2 linked regions of the Pokkaliibacter sp. MBI-7 genome follow. Each later gene encodes a partner of the first gene's protein in a complex. Links are inferred from orthologs where the notes say so. Each region holds a gene or a part of one and is shown on either strand. Other genes may lie near its edges. The genes, in order: lpdA and aceF.

The links.
Region 2: the proteins of lpdA (region 1) and aceF are in contact, whole or in part, in a crystal structure (PDB 1EBD), measured with the Geobacillus stearothermophilus proteins. The link is inferred for Pokkaliibacter sp. MBI-7 from one-to-one orthologs. Residues at the interface, in WP_049624544.1 of Geobacillus stearothermophilus: Pro340, Ser341, Asp344, Tyr345, Arg403, Asp406, Val408, Glu431, Ala432, Gly433, Asp438; in WP_033016211.1 of Geobacillus stearothermophilus: Ile130, Ala131, Met132, Pro133, Arg136, Arg140, Glu141, Asn155, Arg157.

What each region holds. Positions count from the first base shown.
Region 1 is NZ_JARVTG010000001.1:965,961-969,100, reverse strand. Bases 95-2,917 are described here. They hold lpdA (dihydrolipoyl dehydrogenase), read left to right. Parts: upstream 95-705; coding sequence 706-2,130; downstream 2,131-2,917. Other genes in these bases: fabF (beta-ketoacyl-ACP synthase II), read left to right, coding at 2,262-2,917; QCD60_RS04300 (helix-turn-helix domain containing protein), read right to left, coding at 95-560. Outside these bases: more of QCD60_RS04300, read right to left, coding at 1-94; more of fabF, read left to right, coding at 2,918-3,140. UniProt on the Escherichia coli protein: Lipoamide dehydrogenase is a component of the glycine cleavage system as well as of the alpha-ketoacid dehydrogenase complexes.
Region 2 is NZ_JARVTG010000001.1:732,767-736,041, reverse strand. Bases 15-2,972 are described here. They hold aceF (dihydrolipoyllysine-residue acetyltransferase), read left to right. Parts: upstream 15-497; coding sequence 498-2,447; downstream 2,448-2,972. Other genes in these bases: QCD60_RS03315 (PLP-dependent aminotransferase family protein), read left to right, coding at 2,618-2,972; aceE (pyruvate dehydrogenase (acetyl-transferring), homodimeric type), read left to right, coding at 15-463. Also shown: more of aceE, read left to right, coding at 1-14; more of QCD60_RS03315, read left to right, coding at 2,973-3,275.

The sequences.
Region 1 (3,140 bases):
GCCGTGAGCAATGCGGCTTTGCTGTCTTCATCAGTCAGTGCCCGGGCGATGGCCATCCCCCCCACCATCAGTGCGGTAATCGCCAGCGCCCGTTGCTGACGATGCTGGCTATTCCCGCTAAGGCGTTCTTCCACAGGCTCCAGACCCGCCTCAATGACATTATTCAGACCATGAAATACCCGGGTGTAGGCATCGCGGACGCCTTTGTCACGGTTGGCGATGTCGGTGGACAGAAACGCCATCGGGCAGGGGAAAAACTGCAGCGCCAGATGCTCGTTACTAAGATAGCTGTTGATCACCTGTCGCGCGGTCTGCGCCGGATCACTGAGGTTTTTCAGGACATTGGCCACACCGCTGTGGCGGCTGGCGGCAATAATGGATTCCCGGTACAGCTCCTGCTTTGAGCGGAAGTGGGCATAGAAAGCACCGCGTGTCAGCCCGGCAGCTTCCATGACCTGATCGATGGATACGGCATCAAAACCCTTGGTGGAAAACAGCTCTGCCGCCGCCCGCACGATGCGTTCGCGTGACTGTTGCTTGTGCTCAGGGGCGTAGGGCATGGCGATATTCTCTCTGTGACAGGTTAGGGCCAGCCCAGTATAGAGACGATGCAGCTGTCAAAATATGTTCTTTAACATATTTTGGCGGCGCCTATGATTATCAGCATCGCAGGCGATGTGCCTGTAACCGCTTCAGGAGGTGCACATGAAACCGACTCTGCAGACGCAACTGGTGGTCATCGGCTCTGGCCCGGGTGGCTATTCCGCGGCTTTCCGTGCTGCCGATCTGGGCATGGACGTCACGCTGATCGAGCGCTACAGCGAGCTGGGAGGCGTCTGTCTCAATGTCGGCTGCATTCCGTCCAAAGCCCTGCTGCATGTGGCGCAGATTCGGCGGGAAGTCAGCACGGCAGCTCATGTCGGCTTGAGCTTCAGTGACAACGGGGTGGATCTGGACAAGGTGCGCACTTTCAAGCAAAGCAGCGTCGACAAGCTCTCCGGCGGTGTCTCTGCTATGGCCAAAGAGCGCAAGGTGCGGGTGCTGCAGGGCTATGCACGTTTCAGCGGCAGCCATCAGTTGCTCATTGAGCAGGAGGATGGTGTGCAGCCGCTGCAGTTTGAGCAGGCGATCATCGCGACCGGGTCACGCAGTGTGCAGCTACCCTTTCTGCCCAAGGATGACCCGCGGGTGTGGGATTCCACCGCTGCGCTGGAACTACGCAGCATTCCTCCACGCCTGTTGGTCATTGGCGGCGGTATTATCGGACTGGAACTGGGGACGGTGTATCAGTCCCTCGGCAGTCAGGTCACCGTGGTTGAGGCCGCGTCGCAGCTGGTGCCTGCCGCAGATAAGGATCTTGTCGATATTTTCCAGCGCAGTAACAAGGATTACCTCAGGGTACTGCTCAGCACCAAAGTGACGGCTGTCGCCGCGGCTGAAAAGGCACTGACGGTGACACTGGAGGATGCCAAAGGCCAGCCCGCTGAGGAGGAGTTTGATGCCATTCTGGTGGCGGTAGGGCGGCGTCCTAACGGCTTGCTGCTGGATGCGGATAAGGCGGGCATCGCGGTGGACGAGCGCGGCTTTATTCCAGTCAGCAAACAGATGCAAACCAGCCAGCCGCACATCTTCGCCATTGGCGATATCGCCGGTGAGCCGATGCTGGCGCACAAGGCCACCCATGAAGGTCATGTGGCGGCAGAGGTCGCTGCAGGGCATCAGCATAGCTTTGGCGCGCTGGTGATCCCCTCCATTGCCTACACCAACCCGGAGATTGCCTGGGTTGGACTGACGGAAAAGCAGGCCAGACAACAGGGGCTGGCTTATCAGGTGGCGGCTTTCCCGTGGAAGTTCAATGGCCGTGCCATCGGTGCGGATCGCGTCGACGGTAAAACCAAGCTGATCTATGACGAGGCCACCGGCAGACTGCTGGGCGCCGGTCTGGTGGGCATCAATGCCGGTGAACTGCTGGCGGAGCTGACCCTGGCTATCGAGTTCGGTGCCACGGTGGATGATATTGCCCTGACCATTCATGCGCATCCCACCCTCAGTGAGTCGGTGGGGCTGGCGGCAGAGCTGGCAGTGGGCACCATTACCGATCTGCCTAATCCCAAAGCACAAAAACGCTGAAACAGCCCCGGCAGCTGGGCGCTATGCCTTGTTCTCGGCGCCAGGGTGTCGGGCGGGGCGTCGCTCGCCTGCCAGGGGAGCAACAGATAACTCGTGATAAGCGATTCAGCCCTGGTCAGAGGACAATCAAGATGAAACGAATTGTGGTCACCGGCATGGGGATAGTCAGCCCGCTTGGTTGTGGGGTGGAGACGGTCTGGCAGCGGCTGCTGGCGGGCCAGTCGGGCATTACCCTGCTGCCCGATGCGATTACTGAAGATATTGCTGCCAAGGTGGGCGGCAGGGTGCCAGCCAAAGCCGATGACGCCGAAGGCGGCTTTGATGCCGATGACTGGGTGCCCGGCAAAGAGCAGAAGAAGATGGACCGCTTTATCCTGTTTGCAGTTGCGGCCGCCCGGCAGGCGCTGCAGCAGGCAGGCTGGGTGGCGAACACGGCTGAGCAGCAGGAGCGTACCGCCACGGTGATTGCCTCCGGCATTGGTGGTTTTGGTGCCATCGCCGATGCGGTACGTACCACCGACAGTCGCGGCCCGCGACGGCTGTCGCCCTTCACGATCCCCAGCTTTCTGGTCAATCTGGCAGCTGGTCATATTTCCATCATGCATGGCTTCAAGGGGCCGCTGGGCGCACCGGTGACCGCCTGCGCTGCAGGCGTACAAGCCATTGGTGATGCTGCACGGATGATTCATGCAGGTGAGGCAGACATTGCTGTGTGTGGTGGCGCTGAGGCTTCCATTGACCGCGTCAGTCTGGGCGGATTTGCTGCAGCGCGGGCGCTATCGACCGGCTTCAGTGACTGCCCGGAGCAGGCTTCCCGTCCTTTTGATCAGGCTCGTGATGGCTTTGTAATGGGCGAGGGCGCCGGTGTGCTGGTGATTGAAGAGCTGCAGCATGCGCTGCAGCGTGGTGCGACGCCCATCGTCGAGCTGGTGGGTTATGGCACCAGTGCCGATGCCTACCACCTGACCGCTGGGCCGGAGGATGGCAGTGGTGCACGCCGTGCCATGGCG
Region 2 (3,275 bases), 230 kb from region 1 along the record:
CCTCAATGAAGTGCGTGAAGCAGCCAAACTGCTGCGTGAAAACTTCAATGTCGATGCCAATATCTGGAGCGCTACCAGTATGAACGAGCTGCGCCGCGACGCGCTGGACTGTTCACGCTGGAACCTGCTGCACCCTGAATCAGAGCCTCGTGTTCCATATGTGACCGAGTGCCTGAACAAGTTCAATGGCCCGGTAATCGCCTCTACTGACTACATGAAACTGTACTCTGATCAGTTACGTGAGTTCGTTCCACATCGCTTTAAAGTACTGGGTACTGATGGTTTCGGCCGTTCTGATACCCGTAAGAAACTCCGTCACTTCTTTGAGGTTGACCGTTACTTTGTTGCCATTGCTGCTCTTAAAGCTCTGGCGGAAGAAGGCAGCATCGACGTCAGCGAAGTATCACGTGCCATCAAGCTGTTCGGTATCAATCCCGACAAGTTGAACCCGGTAACGGTTTAACGCTAGCACTTGAAACGGATGAGAGGTGATCAACGTGAGTACTGAAATCATTAAAGTGCCTGACATCGGTGGTGGTGAAGCCGATGTCATTGAGGTCTGTGTCAAGGCTGGCGACAGCATCAACGAAGGTGATTCCCTGATCGTTCTGGAGACCGACAAGGCCTCCATGGAAGTGCCTGCACCCAAAGGTGGGGTGGTGAAGTCCATCATCATCAAAGAAGGTGACAAGGCTTCCGAAGGTCTGGATATCCTTGAGCTTGAACTGGAAGGTGCATCAGCACCCGTGACATCCGCGCCCGCTCCGGCGGCTGAGCCGGTTGCCGCAGCTCCATCCCCTGCACCCGTTGCCGCACCTGCGGCGGCCAGTGGTGGTGAAGAGCAGGTTACTGTCCCGGATATCGGTGGTGCTACCGGTGTTGACGTCATTGAGGTGGTGGTCAAGGTAGGTCAGGAGATTGCTGAAGGCGATTCTCTGATCGTGCTGGAAACCGACAAGGCGTCCATGGAAGTTCCTTCACCCAAGAGCGGTGTGGTGAAAAGCATTGCTGTTGCTGAAGGTGGCAAGGTTTCCGAGGGTGATCTGATTCTGGTCCTGGAAGTTGCAGCAGGTCCTGCGCAGCCTACTCCGATCGAGTCGTCTTCTGTTACCGCTCCTGCGGCAGTACCCGCAGCTCCAGCAGCACCAGTTGCCGCTCCGGTGGCGGGTGGTGTTGAGGCCGTTAAGGTACCTGATATCGGTGGTGCGACCGGCGTAGATGTCATTGAAATCTGCGTCAAGGCCGGTGACACCATTGCAGAAGGTGACTCGCTGATCGTGCTGGAAACTGACAAGGCATCAATGGAAGTACCTGCGCCAAAAGGTGGCGTGGTCAAATCCGTTGCCCTGAAAGAAGGTAGCAAGGTCTCGGAAGGTGATCTGATTCTTGAGCTTGAAGTGGCCGGCGCTGTTGCTGTTGCCGCTCCTGCGCCAGTTCAGGCTGCTGCGCCAGTCGCACCTGCTGCTCCTGCTCCTGCTCCTGCTGCTAAACCCGCTGCTGCCCCGGCGGCTGCAACAGGTGAAGCAGGTAAGAACGTTCATGCAGGTCCTGCTGTGCGTGCTCTGGCGCGAGAGTTTGGTGTTGATCTTGGTAAGGTGACGCCAACGGGCCCACGTGGTCGCATCCTGAAAGAAGATATCCAGACTTACGTCAAGCAGGAGCTGGCCAAGCCCAAGGCGGCTGCCGCTCCCGCAGCCACCATGTCTGGATCGGGGATTCCTCAGGTACCGGCAATCGACTTCAGCCAGTGGGGTGAAGTGGATATCCAGCCAATGAGCAAGATCCACAAGGTGACCGCTTTCAACATGAGTCGCGCATGGCTGAATGTGCCACACGTGACTCAGTTTGATGATGCCGATATCACTGAGCTGGAAACCTTCCGTAAGGAAGTCAAAGCCGAGGCTGAGAAGGCTGGTGTCAAGTTGACTCCGTTGCCCTTTATCATCAAGGCCTGTGCTATTGCACTGCGCAACCATCCGAAGTTCAACGCTTCTCTGCACGCAGACGGCGAGAACATTGTGTACAAGAAGTATGTACACATCGGTATGGCAGTAGACACCCCCAACGGTCTGGTAGTCCCGGTTATCCGTGATGCCGACAAGAAGAGTGTCTATGAGCTGTCGCGCGAAGCCAACGAGCTGGCCAAGAAGGCGCAGGAGAAGAAACTCAAGCCTGCAGAAATGCAGGGTGCGTGCTTTACCATCTCCAGCCTCGGTGGTATCGGTGGTATCGGCTTTACTCCTATCGTTAACACCCCTGAGGTGGCGATCCTTGGTGTATCTCGTGCCGATATCAAACCGCGCTGGAATGGTAAAGAGTTTGAGCCTCGCACCATGCTGCCGTTGTGTCTGTCCTATGACCACCGCGCCATCAATGGTGGTGATGCTGGCCGCTTCCTGACCTATATGGCTCAGCTGCTGGCTGACGTTCGCCGTATGCTGCTCTGAACGGACTTCGGGTAGCCTTTTCTGCCCCATAGTTTGTACCCTTAAAGGCCACTGTTCGCAGTGGCCTTTTTTGCTTCTGTTGCATATGTCCACAGCGATATTTTGCTGTCGTACGATCAGGCTGTGTGCTGCGGATACCAACGATTTTTAAATGTGATCGGGAGGGTCTGGTGTTATATCAACAGGTTGCAGAACAGTTAGCTGAGCATATCCGCACAGGCGTATTCGCTGAGGGTGAACGGATCCCTTCTATTCGTAAATTGCATCAACAATGGGGTGTCAGTCAGAGCACTGCTCTGGCGGCATTGAGTGCGCTGGAAGCGCAGGGCCTGATCGAGGCGCGCCCACGCTCTGGTTTTTATGTGAAGGCTTTACCAGAGCGTCTGCAGGTTGAAGAGCATGTGCCAGCCCCCGTGGCGGTTTCTCGCCACCAGTTGATCAATCATGTACTCAATCAGTCTCGCCAGCCTGGCCTGATGCATCTGGGTGCCGCGGTGCCTGAGGCGGCGTTCCTGCCTCAGGAGATCCTCAGGCGAATCTCAAATCGTTGCTTGCGTGAACAGCCGGGTCTGATTACCGACTATGCCTTTCCTCCGGGCAATAAGACCCTGCGACAGCAAATCGCTGTACGTATGCAGGCTGCGGGGTGTTCAGTATCTGCCAGCGAGCTATTGATCACTCAGGGTTGCCAAGAGGCGCTCAGCCTTTGCTTGCGCGTGCTGGCGCAGCCGGGTGATCTGATCGCTATCGAGTCGCCTGCCTATCATGGATTATTGCAGGCTCTGGAGGCGCTCGGCCTGCAGGCTCTGGAAATACCCTGTGATCCGG